Endozoicomonas sp. GU-1: one gene and its partner. The protein of the gene in region 2 interacts with the protein of the main gene of each other region in a pairwise test. Links are inferred from orthologs where the notes say so. Each region holds a gene or a part of one and is shown on either strand. Other genes may lie near its edges. The genes, in order: rpe and eno.

Evidence for each region.
Region 1: the proteins of eno (region 2) and rpe interact in binary tests that used the Escherichia coli proteins (3 or more experiments, as listed by UniProt). The link is inferred for Endozoicomonas sp. GU-1 from one-to-one orthologs.

The regions. Positions count from the first base shown.
Region 1 is NZ_CP114771.1:4,949,255-4,956,206, forward strand. What follows is about bases 1,903-4,641. They hold rpe (ribulose-phosphate 3-epimerase), read right to left. Parts: upstream 3,742-4,641; coding sequence 3,064-3,741; downstream 1,903-3,063. Other genes in these bases: O3276_RS20685 (hypothetical protein), read left to right, coding at 1,903-2,725; O3276_RS20690 (HAD-IA family hydrolase), read right to left, coding at 2,744-3,013; O3276_RS20700 (hypothetical protein), read left to right, coding at 4,082-4,641. Also shown: trpE (anthranilate synthase component I), read right to left, coding at 1-839; more of O3276_RS20685, read left to right, coding at 1,382-1,902; more of O3276_RS20700, read left to right, coding at 4,642-5,110; rplM (50S ribosomal protein L13), read left to right, coding at 5,425-5,853; rpsI (30S ribosomal protein S9), read left to right, coding at 5,866-6,258; petA (ubiquinol-cytochrome c reductase iron-sulfur subunit), read left to right, coding at 6,838-6,952. UniProt on the Escherichia coli protein: Catalyzes the reversible epimerization of D-ribulose 5-phosphate to D-xylulose 5-phosphate.
Region 2 is NZ_CP114771.1:1,119,446-1,126,541, forward strand. What follows is about bases 2,229-5,111. They hold eno (phosphopyruvate hydratase), read right to left. Parts: upstream 4,375-5,111; coding sequence 3,082-4,374; downstream 2,229-3,081. Other genes in these bases: O3276_RS04505 (WD40 repeat domain-containing protein), read left to right, coding at 2,229-2,947; O3276_RS04515 (DUF406 family protein), read right to left, coding at 4,647-4,931. In the rest of the region: O3276_RS04485 (IspD/TarI family cytidylyltransferase), read right to left, coding at 1-46; O3276_RS04490 (2-C-methyl-D-erythritol 4-phosphate cytidylyltransferase), read right to left, coding at 55-348; O3276_RS04495 (septum formation initiator family protein), read right to left, coding at 413-688; O3276_RS04500 (F-box protein), read left to right, coding at 981-1,835; more of O3276_RS04505, read left to right, coding at 1,871-2,228; O3276_RS04520 (hypothetical protein), read left to right, coding at 5,187-6,677; O3276_RS04525 (hypothetical protein), read right to left, coding at 6,782-7,096. UniProt on the Escherichia coli protein: Catalyzes the reversible conversion of 2-phosphoglycerate (2-PG) into phosphoenolpyruvate (PEP). It is essential for the degradation of carbohydrates via glycolysis.

The DNA of each region.
Region 1 (6,952 bases), 3.8 Mb from region 2 along the record:
CCCAGATCCATGTAGTACATGTAGGGGGAAGGGTTGGTGCTTCGCAGAGCCCGGTAAAGATTCAGCGGTGAACTGTCATAGGGAATGGACATTCTCTGGGAGAGAACCACCTGCATTGCGTCGCCTGCCAGAATGTAATCCCGAATAGCGCCAACGGAATCTTTGAAGGCTTCTTCGCCAAACCCTGATTGAAAATCATCTTCACAGGCGGGGTTCAGAGAGGCCTGGACCGGAGGTTGAATGTGGCTGGTTTGCAGCTGGCGCACAAGGTTGTCCAGGCGGAATTGTGCTTTTTCCAGTGCGGCTGGCTGGTCAGGGTTGGCATGGGTGATCAGGATCAGTTTGCCACTGAGGTTGTCGAATACTACTAGTTCATCAGACACCATTAACAGGATGTCCGGTGTATGCAGTTCGTCCTTCGGGGCGCTCTGTGCCAGTTTGGGCTCAATGTAGCGAATCGTATCGTAACCAAAATAACCCACCAGGCCGCCGGTGAATCTGGGCAGTTCCGGCAACTCCGGCACTTGATAACGTTGCTGGAATGCCTTGATAAACGCCAGTGGGTCGCTGGTGGTGTGTTCTTCGACAATCTGGCCATCGGTTTCGATCTGAATACGATCGCCGTTGACCCGTAGCAAGGTGCGGCAGGGCAGGCCAATCATCGAGTAGCGGCCCCACTTTTCACCGCCCTCCACGGACTCCAGCAGGTAGGAGTAGCGGCCATTGGCAAGCTTGAGATAGGTGGTTAACGGTGTGTCCAGGTCTGCCAGAATCTCTCGTACAACGGGAATGCGGTTGTATCCTTCTCTGGTCAGACGCGCAAACGCTTCAGGCATCATAGCAGCTCTCTCGAATAAGCTAACAGGATTATTGATTGAAATTATCTATGTTTGGCAACAACCATGTTGCCGTTGGGCTAAGTGAAATTGGCAGGCCTATGGCCAGCACCAGGAGGTGAAAAGGAGGGGCATTGAAGTCAGGAAAGCGCCGAAACAGGTGTTTTGGTAGCTGCATCTGATGTGAAAACGCTTTTGGTGAAGACTGTCTCGGTTTCGACAGTCTCGGTTTCGACAGAGTTTCACTGCAAACTCCCTGCGCACTGCTAAGTTATTTCGGTGCTTCTCACTATATTGTGATTGAAAATGGTATATGAATGCTCTGACTATTACAAACCGAAGAATTGCCCTGCTTGTTGTCCCGGGTTGTGATGCTCTCCGCTCTCCCGTATCCGAGGGAATAAAGGACAGGGTTTATGGCAATTATGTTTAATGATGCAGTGTGCTGCAGTTGTCTGTTATTGATTCTGATCAGTTTATTAGTACATCCACTTAATGAATGGGGTACCTTCTTGAAGTGGTTGAGACTATGCAGGGAAATTCACATGATAGAAAATTCCAGTTACACCCGGGGGCTGAATCAGGCTCAAGGCTTGATGCAAAGCGATCTCCATAATCCAAGAGCAATACCGGGTCAACGTACACATGAAGGTTGCTGGTCGTCAACGACCAGGAAAAAAATCACTGGTTACCTTGTTAGCCGACCTTTGGTTTATATCTGCAATAAAACATTGTCAATTTATTTGAAAATCGCACTATGCAGGCAAGGGGGAATTGATAGTTCAGAAAAATTATTGAGTTCGGAGGAGACAGAAAAGGTAAATATGTTTCTGAGTGAGTTGCATGCTCGTGCCAGCGAGCTGATCCAGAAACTCGATCTTAACGACGTGAGACAAGAGGTTAAACAGTCTTTCATAGATCTTGATCTGATGGATTTGAGAGGTGAGTGGACTCAGGAAATATTCGAGATAATCAGTAACAACTTATCGGATGATATTTCGCAGGAAACGATAGAAAGGGAAATCAGTGAGGTTTTCAAGAATATCAAATCAAATGATTATTTGATGCATGCGATTCATAACATCATTAATGTCAGTGAAACGACCGAAGGCATGCTCGAAAAGGGCAAAAATGAAATTATTCATGAACTGGAATCGGTACTGCCATTTGCTCTGGCGCTCAATTTACTGACCAAAGCACAAATTCAAAATACCGAAGTATTGGAAGTGTGTGTTCATTTGTGGAAAAAAAAGCGAAATGAAATGAGGAGGGCTAACAGAGGGCTGGGTTTCAAAAAAGTGATTAAGCTCATCTCCGTTGAGCAGCCTATTGTGAAGATGTTGAAAAGTCGAACGAAACGAGATTATCCTCATTCGCAGGGGCGTTGTGTTTTGCCCTTTAATATCATTGAAGCGACCGCCTTTGAGACAGTCAGAGGCCGTCACGAAAATGCCTGTGCAGGCTTGACCCTGGCCCAGCATTATCCGGGAAAATACACCCAACGTGCTTCTGAGTTGGATGAGCAGGGGCAGCAACCCCTGTTCAATTATCCGATGCCAAAGCAGTGGAGTGATCTCTACACAACCTGGAATATGAATTTTTGCGTCAACAGCAAAGAGCGACCCGAAATGCTGAGTAAGTTGTTGATGCCTGCGGTGAGTAGTTATCAGGATAAGCCCAGGACCTATATATCGTGTAGATCATATGCGTTATATACCGCGCTTAACTATCTGTTTTTCAGAGCTGAGAAGTCGAATCCGGTACCCAGGCTGTCAACGGTTGCGAAGCAGGCGTGGGGGCACAGCAATCGGGTTTGTTCACGTCTTTACCAGCGTGAGGTAACTTCGGAGGCCGCTGTTTGGGAAAATGGAATGGCACCGACTGCATGACACCATTCCCGAACCTGGTTAAGCCTTCGTTGGGAGAAGTGTGGTTAATGACGCAATCCCCAGGTCAGGCTTGGCCCACTCAATAGGTTCACCATGATTATATCCATAAGGTAAGCCAATCACCCGGACACCCGCTACTCTGGCTGCACGAATATCATTAACAGAGTCACCAATCATCAGCGACTTTCCGGTGGGACAATTAAACCTCTGCATGGCATGCAGCAGAGGCATGGGGTGAGGTTTTTCTTCAGGGAGGCTTTCTACCAGCGTGCCATCCAGGTCGTACATGACCTGGCCAGGTTGTTCAGAAATGGATGGCCGCTGGATGTTGTCATGGTTTATAAAGCCACGACTTCAGCCAGCTCGGAGCGCATTTGTGTCACGACATCCTGATAGTTGTCAGCACCAAAAATGGCGGAGCCGGCAACAAAGGTATCCGCACCGGCCTCGGCAATCTGGCGGATATTACTGGCCGACACACCACCATCTACCTGAAGACGGATATTCAGCCCACTATCATCAATCAGCTTGCGAACCCTGCACAGTTTTTTCAGGGTTGAGGGAATAAACTTCTGACCGCCAAAGCCGGGATTGACCGACATCAACAGGATCATATCCAGCTTGTCCATCACATACTCAAGCCCATCGGGGGATGTTGCCGGATTGAGTACCAGCCCAGCCTGGCAGCCACCTTCGCGAATCAGTTGTAAGCTGCGATCAATATGTTCAGAGGCTTCCGGATGGAAAGTGATCATGCTGGCACCGGCTTCAATAAAATCACCGATGATACGATCGACAGGGCTCACCATCAGGTGAACATCGATGGGCGCAGTGACGTCATGCTTTCTCAGTGCCTTGCAGACCATCGGACCCAGGGTGAGGTTCGGGACGTAGTGGTTGTCCATAACATCAAAGTGAATCCAGTCCGCTCCGGCGGCCAGAACATGATCGACCTCTTCACCCAGGCGGGCAAAATCTGCGGAAAGAATGCTTGGGGCAATAATATAGTCGCGCATGGTTATCCTGATCTGCTTGTGTATGATTTTTGGCGATTGTAGCGGGTTGTCAGGGCTCTGTCAGGTGCAACCGGCTCTGACACATCGCAGGGATAGACCGGCCATTTCAGGCTGAGACCGTAGCGTAATGCCTGCACAATTATTCACAATGGTTGACATCGTCTATGCTTTTACGCCACGCACTGTGCTGACTGAGCACCCCGTTATCTTCTGGTCAACGGTCAATCGACTGGAGGAGGGACCGCCTCGAAAAAGGTTAAGGTTCATTTGATTGGCAGCATTGTTGGTGAGGCTTGTGGTAAAAATAAAGACGATTTTTTCAAGCGCTTTGGTGTGGGGAATGAGGCGATATGGTTGTATCGCACTGATTATCACCGGCCAGGCAATGGCAACTTATCAGGGCCAGTCTGACGACGTTGTGGCTTCAGACTATGTGGGCTCTGTGGAATTGAGGGATATCTTCGGTGTTAAGGGGAATTTGAAATATACCGTGGGGTGCCAGCAGGGGGTTGCCGAGTCCTGTCGAATAATGATTTCAGTCCCGTCAGAGGCGGAAGAGATTGATCAAATGGAGGAAGTGGAGGATAGAGCTTTTGGTTATGTCAATTACCTCTCTTACCTTAAACGAACCGGGCAACCGTTGTTGGTGGACTATGAGGAAATATTGACTGAATCCGCATCAGAGGTTTCGGGTTACAAGGTGCGATTTACCACGGAAAGTAAGGTCAGGCGGTTGGTAAAAAAAATTGATTCAAGGACAATGCCCGCCCCTTTGCAGAAAAACCCGTTGTTACTTTTTTTAATTCTGGCAACCCATCAGTCAGCCCTTGATTTGATGCTGTCCCCGGAAAGAACGCTTTATATTATGAGCCTGGAGTGGATGGATCTTAAGTCACTGTACATCAGTAGCGCAGGGCGAGGGGGGATTTATGGTTATCGATATTACAAATTTCCCAAGGATAATGAGCTTTTTCTCGATCTTGGCGGGCCTTTCAGTATAAACGGCCTCTCAGAAGGTGTCGGGTTCAGTTTTGCTGATAATGACAGAACTCAGCCTCCTGTGAGAATGGTGACCGGGTATCATGGGGATCAGAAAAACGGTTTTGTTAACAGGGTATCTTTTATCGTCACTTACGCTGCCCTCGCCGGTGGTTTTGGTGTGAGTTTATGGAGTCGAAGCATTATTGGCTTCCTGCTGAACTCCCTGTTACTGGCTGTTGAAGTCCGAACCAGTGGCGCTTCCTCAGAGCTTGAGAGGCTCGGCAGAAGGTTGCTTCCGCAAGGTCTTCAGTTTAACCCGGACTTTCAGGGGCGGCATATTTTAAAAGTCCTCAGGGCTTCTGAAGGCGATTTGCAGGTTGCTCGTTAGTCATGTGGCCGCGTTATGCAAATTAATAATGCAAAACCATGGGCTGGCAAAAATATCCGGTCAGCTGTTCCCTGGATGTGCTGTCACAGAAGGCAAGTATGGTGGTTCCGGGTTTTTAACAGAGATCCGGTTCGCAGGGGGCTTTATTTCCTCTTGCCAAACGGTATAATACCGCTCCCGTTTCCCGATTGAGCGCCCAATGTTTTGAACAGGCCGGTATTGCTGATCTGGGGCTATTAGCCTGGCTCTTGCCCAGCAGGGAACGGCCATGTAGGAACAGGTATCGCGTCAGCGATATCATAGAGGCGAATTTAATGAAAACTTTTAGTGCTAAGCCAGAAACCGTAAAACGTGACTGGTTCGTAGTTGATGCCGAAGGCAAAACGCTGGGTCGTCTGGCAACAGAAATCGCTCTGCGTCTGCGCGGCAAGCATAAGCCAGAGTACACTCCTCATGTGGACACTGGCGACTACATCGTGGTAGTAAACGCCGAGAAAGTACGTGTTACCGGACGTAAGTCTACTGACAAGATGTACCACCGCCACACCGGTTACATCGGCGGCCTGAAGTCCATCAGCTTTGACAAGCTGATCGACCACAAGCCTGAGCTGGTAATCGAAACGGCTGTTAAGGGGATGCTGCCCAAGAATTCTCTGGGTCGTGCCATGTACAGCAAGCTGAAGGTTTATGCCGGAAGCGAGCATCCACATGCTGCTCAGCAGCCTCAGCAACTGGAAATTTAATCAGGGGTGGTTATGTCTGTAACTCAATACTACGGAACTGGACGTCGTAAGTCCTCAACCGCACGTGTTTTCCTGAGAGCTGGTTCTGGCAGTATCACTGTCAATGGCCGTTCCCTGGACGAATACTTCGGCCGTGAAACTGCTCGAATGGTAGTTCGTCAGCCTCTGGAACTGACTGAGCTGACTGAAAAGTTCGACATCAAGATCACTGTATCTGGTGGCGGCGGTTCTGGTCAGGCTGGTGCTATCCGTCATGGTATCACCCGCGCGCTGATGCAGTACGATGAGACTCTGCGCTCTCCTCTGCGTAAAGCTGGCTACGTTACCCGTGACGCTCGTGAAGTTGAGCGTAAGAAAGTGGGTCTGCGTAAAGCCCGTAAGCGTCCACAGTTCTCCAAGCGCTGATATTGTGCTCAGACAACCTGCCGGTTTTTCCGGCTGGTTGCCTGGATTACTGGAAAACTTCCCTTTGTGCCTCTTTCGGGAGAGCGTATCGGGAGGTTTTTTTATGCCTGAAACTTTTATTAAAAAAACCTGTGCCCTGTTTTGGGCATTTTTTTTATGCGTTAAAACCAGTATCATTACGCACTGCCGCTTATGTGGGTAAGTATAATGCGAGGCGGCTTTATTGTTGGGGGTTGATTTCAGCTGTCAGGTTGTTATTTGAGGTGCGGGGGTTCTGCGAGAGAGCTTTTGAGTCTTTGTCCTTTCCGGGTTAACAAAAGCCCTGTTTCAGAAGCAAATCTGTTATCATGTCTGGTGTCCTTTGTTTGAACTTGTGACGAATGGACTGTGATGGGTGTTATCCTGCCAATAATAAAGTTCGGGGTTCAAAAACGGAAAGCCGGTTTACTGATCGATTGTACGTTTTACAGAGTTCCTCGCTGGAGGTTTGCGGAGACTCTCGGACAGGCTTCCTAGTTATCACACCCATGAACAAAAAGAAGTCATTGGGCATTCAGCCCGGATGGGGAGAGTAGGTTAATGAGTGACAACGGCATAAACAAAGGCCGGCGCCGCTTTCTCGTGGCAGCGACTTCGGTGGTGGGGGCTGCCGGTGCTGTAGGGGTCGCTACGCCTTTTCTGAAGTCGTGGAACC
Region 2 (7,096 bases):
CCACATCATGAACCAGTACCCAGTCATCAGGGGAACCAATATCCAATAGCACTTTCAAACCATTAAGTACCGAGTGGTAACGCTCATCCCCCCCCCCTGGGCCAGGAGAATTCCCGGGTTGCGAAGTAATTCAATGGATTGGTGATACTCATCATTATGATCAAGCACCACCACGATCTTTTCCAGCCTGGGAAAATCCAGCAACCGCTCCAGAGTATGCACCATCAGGGGCTTGCCCTTGATTTCAAGGTACTGTTTGGGAATATCGATATTCATTCGGCGGCCAACGCCCGCTGCCGGAACAACCGCCCAGTAACGAACCGCATTCATGGTTTCTACGCTACTCACTCTGACACCCTTAACTTGAACATCCAGAAGCCCGCTCAGAAACGGCTCCTGACCAATACAGGATTTAATCGTAAGTCAAAAAGAACGTTTCATCACTGCGGATCATACCCAGCTCCTGGCGCGCTCTCTCTTCAACCGTTTCCATCCCCTGCTGCAGCTCCACAACCTCTTTGGCCAGCAGACGATTACGCTGGTACAAACGTTCATTTTCCAGCCTGAAACGCTCAAGGTTATCTTGTTGTGTCAACATTTCAGCCACACTGCCTTCACCAATCCAGAGCCTGGTTTGCAGGTAAACCAGCAGCAGTGTCAACAGGGTTATTGCCAGTTTTTTCATCATCAGTTCCGCTTTAAACCGTCACTATCCAGCAGCAGGGGCAGTAATAGAGACTTAACGCTGAAGTTTAACAGGAGTACCCGTGGTTTAACATACAACCGGATCTTTGAACTGTTTCACATTAATGAAGGTCATTAGAAAAAGCCAGACATCAAAATAAGCAACTCAAATGATCGCTCTTACTATCCCGGGTATTTATGAACGGAAGACAGCGTTCTACACCCGGGTTGCTGTTGAGTTCAATCGGGTACTGGCTACCCATCACCCGTAGGCCAAAGACCCGGGAGTTCGGAATATGCCGACTGGTAATCCCATTGGCAGAACCACCAGCCATACCCCTCCGGCTAATACCACCTTCCCGCCCGTAGAACACAGAACCAGTCACCGAATCACTGTCGTTATCAACCCAAGGCCGTTGCTATTGCTGGATCTTCCAGAGCAACCCATAAGACACATACTGGTTTTTTTAGGGGACCGTGATATCAAGGCCATGGCACAGACCTGTTCGTCTTTGCTGGCTATCGTCCGTGCAGATCATCTGCCCGCCAGGATCTGGTTTAAACAGCTCGAGCCACGACAGCAGCAGCAATTCATCCAGATTGCCAAAAATATCAGCAACCATGAACTGGAAGCCTGGCTGAGGCAATTCACCGGCAATGAAACGCTGATCAGCACTATTTGCGGCCATTCAGCCGGGGAAGTGACAGACAACGACATACCGCCACGGGAACCTCAAAAAGGGAAATATTTCCCGCAAATCCTGTTTTACACAGTGCACCAGTTGATGGTTAACTGTCGTACTTTCCGACCGGAATTGGCAATATCCATTGACTGCATCCCCTTTACGGCGGCATCAGCCAAACTCAGCAGCGATGGACGCTTTCTGGCGACCAACAGTTACGCGCGCTGTGGTTCGGATTATGGCAGAACGGAAATCACCGCAAGGCCCGCAGAGATAGCCATTGCCCATGAAGACAGAGTACGGCGGATCACCTTCAGCAGTGATAACCGGCATATATTGAGCTACACGGCTTCAACCGCAAAAATCACCAGCTGTAATGCCGACGGCAGCTGGACAGAAAACTCATCATCATTTCTGATCGATTTATCAGCTCGGCGACTTTCAGCCCCGACAGCCGCCATGCAGTGATGGCCAGGAGTGGTCGCAGGGCCATAATATGCACAATGAACCAGGCTGGCCGCTGGGCAGTAACAACAACAATGGGGCACAAAGGGAGGATTCTTTCAACAACATTCAGTCCTGACAGCCGCTTGGTCGTCACCACCAGTGTCGATCACACGGCGAAAATCCATGCCCGTGACAGCAACGGCAACTGGCTGGAGCTGACCACCCTGAACCATAATGGTAAGGTCACTGCCGCTGAATTCAGCCCTGATGGCAAACATATCATCACCATTAGCGACAAGAATAACCAACCTGATCGCACCGCAACAATTTTCAGCAACACCAATAACAGTTGGGTAAAAAAAACCTGTATTAACCACTCCCTGGAAATTACCGACACTTCATTCAGTCCTGACAGTCGTCATGCAGTAACGGAGAGCTTCGATTATACTGCCAGAATCCTGAGCTTTGATACCCACGACAACTGGCAACATAAAACCACGATCAAACATAAACGACGGATTTCTTCTACTAGATTTAGCCCCGATAGCCACTATTTAGTCACGGCCAGTAGCGATCATACAGCAAAAATCTACCGGTATGACGCAAACGCCAGGCGCTGGTCAAAACAACAGATTATCGTCCATGATGATATGTATATTACCTCAGCCACGTTCAGCGCTGACGGCCGCCATATCCTGACATTTTCCCGCAATTACTCACCCATATCCCTGCCTGTATGCAACGCCAGAATCCACACTTGTACGGCCGGTGGCAACTGGATAACCAGCCTCAATTTTACGACAGCAGGCGGGGTTTACTCAGCCAAATTTAACCACGATGGCTCCCATATTGTCATCGAAGCCAGAAATGATGACGCCATCATCATCTATGGCCTTACGGCAGATGGCCACTGGTTACACAAATCGACGCTGCACCAACATTACAAGCTTGACCTGGTAACATTCAGTACTAACGGGGGGCATTTAATGACTATCAGTAACGACGGTCAACTGGTGCAGGTCTGGCACCTTTGTAAGGAGGATTTAACACCACATCCCCAGTGCTCATTAAATGAACTGTCGCCTCCCCCTAGAAAAAAGACCCGAAAGTCTGCTCCAAAAGTTCACAGGTAAAGGGCGATCGACGGATTGATTTTCCCCAGGTCGGGGTGGCTCAGCCTTCTTTCAGCCTGTCGGGTTTGCCCGCTTCGCCAGGCAAAAAAAAGGGAGACTTAGAGCCTCCCCTCGCCATCAGCAGCGACTGCTAATCAGGCACGCTTGAATTCAGCAATACCACGGTAAGGCGCTTTGCCTTCCAGCTGCTCTTCGATACGGATCAGCTGGTTGTACTTGGCTACACGGTCAGAACGGCACAGGGAACCGGTCTTGATCTGGCCAGCACAGGTACCTACCGCCAGGTCAGCGATGGTAGCGTCTTCAGTTTCACCGGAACGGTGAGAGATAACGGCAGTGTAGCCAGCGTCCTTGGCCATCTTGATCGCATCCAGAGTTTCGCTCAGAGAGCCGATCTGGTTGAACTTGATCAGGATAGAGTTGGCAATGCCCTTATCGATACCTTCTTTCAGGATCCTGGTATTGGTTACAAACAGGTCGTCACCAACGATCTGGATCTTGTCGCCCAGCAGTTCAGTCTGGTACTTGAAGCCGTCCCAGTCAGATTCATCCAGACCATCTTCAATGGAGATAATCGGGTATTCTTCGGTCAGACCTTTCAGGTAGTCAGAGAACTCATTGGAAGTGAAGACTTTGCCTTCGCCTTTCAGGTTGTACTTGCCATCTTCGTAGAACTCGGAAGCTGCACAGTCCATAGCCAGAGTGATGTCGGTGCCCAGAGTGTAACCGGCCGCAGCAACGGCTTCTTTGATGACCGCCAGAGCGTCTGCATTGGAAGCCAGGTTTGGTGCAAAACCACCTTCGTCACCCACGGCAGTGTTCAGGCCCTTGTCGGAGAGAACTTTCTTCAGAGCGTGGAATACTTCAGCACCCATGCGCAGCGCTTCAGCAAAGTTTTTGGCACCAACCGGCTGGATCATGAATTCCTGAATATCAACGTTGTTGTCAGCGTGCTCACCGCCGTTCAGGATGTTCATCATTGGCACTGGCATGGTGAACTGGCCAGCAGTACCGTTCAGCTCAGCAATGTGCGCGTACAGAGGCATGCCTTTATCAACGGCAGCGGCTTTGGCAGCGGCCAGAGACACCGCCAGAATGGCGTTAGCGCCCAGCTTGGCTTTGTTGTCAGTGCCGTCCAGATCAATCATCTTCTGATCCAGGCCACGCTGGTCATTGGCATCAAAACCAAGCAGTGCTTCACGGATAGGACCGTTAACATTGGCAACGGCTTGCAGAACGCCCTTGCCCAGGTAGCGGGACTTGTCACCATCACGCAGCTCCAGAGCTTCGCGGGAACCCGTGGAAGCGCCGCTGGGAGCACAGGCAGTACCAAAGGCACCAGACTCAAGAATGACGTCAGCTTCAACAGTGGGATTACCACGAGAATCGAGGACTTCGCGAGCCTTGATTTCCTTGATAGCGGTCATGAGATACTCCGGGTGAAGAATTCGGAAATTTCAAGTGAGAGGTAAGCAATACCGTAAAAGAGCGGTGGCATTGTTACGGGAGCGGCAACTATACCACCGGAAAATCCTGTGTCAAAGCCTTACAATTTCGCTGGACACCGCGCCAACATTGAGCTTCGTGGATTTCTGATCGTTACTGTTAACGACTGTTAATCGCCTGTTAACCATCGTTTAAACCAGGCATCAATGATCAAATAATCATCAAACAGCTATAACAATGATAAGTAAAATTACTACCTGAGATACAATTCAAAAATCAGTTTTTCTGCTGTGCAGTCAAAATCAAACATGGCATCAATGGTGGCACTGCCCTGATGGAGAGTCACCGTTTTCTTTACCTGACAGTGGTCAGAAATACGGTTAGCCAGGGCTTCCATCGTTGCCATCTGATCGTTTGCCTGTTGCTCAGTATCCCCCTTTATGGTCATTTCGAGGTGAGTATCCCCGGGTGCAATCACCTGGCCAATCTCCAAACAGTGATCGGCATCAACTTCCAGTTCAGCGGTGGTATTGTCCATATCAGGCCTCCTGTTGAATGCCAGATGATGATATGCAAGGAATCATTTTCTGAAAAAATCAACAATAAGATAGCACAATGGCCTTGAAAAATGAGTGAATAAGAAAAATCGGAAATAAAATGGAACCATATTCCAAATTACTGGTCAAATAATGGTAAGAACCAGATCCTGTGAAAAGGGCTGGACGAAAAACAGGAATAACCGAATCAAATTAAAAATTATTATTTATAAACGAAAGTTATTATAGAGCAACCAATGTCTAATACAGCATCAAATTTAGTGGGTTCAAAATACACTGGCTATCTTCAAGATAACTGTATTCTTGCCAGTCTTCTGAAAAGCCCGGTTACTGTCGCCAAGGCTTTATTTCCATACTTAACTTTGCCTTCTCAAGCTTGGTCTTCTCAAGCTTGGTCTTCTCAAGAAAGCAGCCTTCAATCAAAAAAAATTTCTTCATACAATATATCAGTTCGTAAAGTTGGCGATTATCTTCTGGTATCTCTCCCTTCTGAAAAGGATACTCATCCCGATAAAACCACGACAGCGAATCCCCCATCAACAGAAGATTCTGACCAACTAGATTGGCGTATTCCCGATGATGATGAAGATGATCCGCGGCGATACTTTTCATTCTGGTTTAATGAGAATGCCTCCCCGGGCAAATCCACTGATCAGGCGTCCGCATCACTAAATGTCAAGGATTCATTATGTGTAGCTATTACGGATGATAGCGATGCAGATGATCAATTTTGCGAAGAAACGACGCCTGTTAATGGCCCTGACAGCATAATCGCTCCCATGAGTCTGCACTGCTTTGAAACTGACAGTATGATTCGCATTGCTAACGATTCAGATCAACTGGATATTCATACTGTTGACATCATTAAGGACAGTGAGCTTGCCAATCAGCTTGGCATTTCGGGTAAAGTCACCGTTGACAAAGTGTTTTATCAGGCAGGAACCGGTGCTATTATCGCCCAGGTAACGATCAATGGTCTGGAACAGTTATTGACTCTTTTTTATATCAATGTAGAAACCAACATCAAGCTTCCGGTCACCCAATATCAGCTGAATTCGTATCTCACAGAGACAAAAAATAAGTATGCTCCTCACTATAAATTTTTCAAGGAGGAATTAAAAAAGTGTCTTAGCCCAAAGGTCATGGGAACGAACAAAATAAAAGACGATAAAGACGGTGAAGACAATAAAATTGAAGAAAATAAAGCTGAAGAAAACAAATCTAAAGAAAATAAAATTGAAGAAAATAAAATCAAAGAAAATAAATTGAGAATGAAATCATTAAGAATCACGATACCAACGTATATGCATCCGAAAACCATAGAACAGGAAAAATATTTTTGTTGCAATCAGGGTATCAGCTCCGTCACTAATAAAGAAGGAACTGACGTCATTGAAGCGGTCAAGAGGAGAATGTACCAGCAGGAGGAGAAATTAGTTAGCCTCAGAGGGCCACGGTTGGAACACCCGGATATAGATTCAGCACTAGAACACGTCAAGCAACAAAAAATCGCGATGGCGGCCAGTCAGCGTGATGCTAAAAATCTGAAAATACACTTTGACAAGCCAGAGAAGGTTACCTTGTCCCAAAGACAAGCAGAAACAGTCAATATGCTAAATCAAAGGAGGCTTAAGCATAAAAAGGAAGGGATTGATTTCGGAGCCCCTAAGGATACCCCAACTGAATTTCCACATTACTTACTGCCCAGCGATTCCCCCAAAAATTGATCAAATCTGTTGATAAATAGCGATTAAACCAAAAAAGACTGCGCCATGGTGATTTGGGAAGCAGCTCCGTAAATAGAACCGCTTCACCTCACAAATGAAAAATCCTAGACTTCTTCAGGTTCAGGTCGCATTGCGATGGCATCATGTGCCGGAATATTACATAGCCGTTCATATGCCGGAGTATGGCATAGCCGGTCATAGATTGATTTACATCCTTTATACACCTTGCACAAGCCACCGCTGGCAACAAAAAAGGCTGTCGACGTTACTGCTATCTCTGTCAAATAGAGCGGGGTAAACGGAGTTAGTTTTCCGTACTCATCAGATTCATCACGGGACATATTATTAAAACAATGCTCCCTCAAAAAGACTTTACCAGGATCATTCAGTGGTGAAACGACCCGATTTTTTACAAAGGT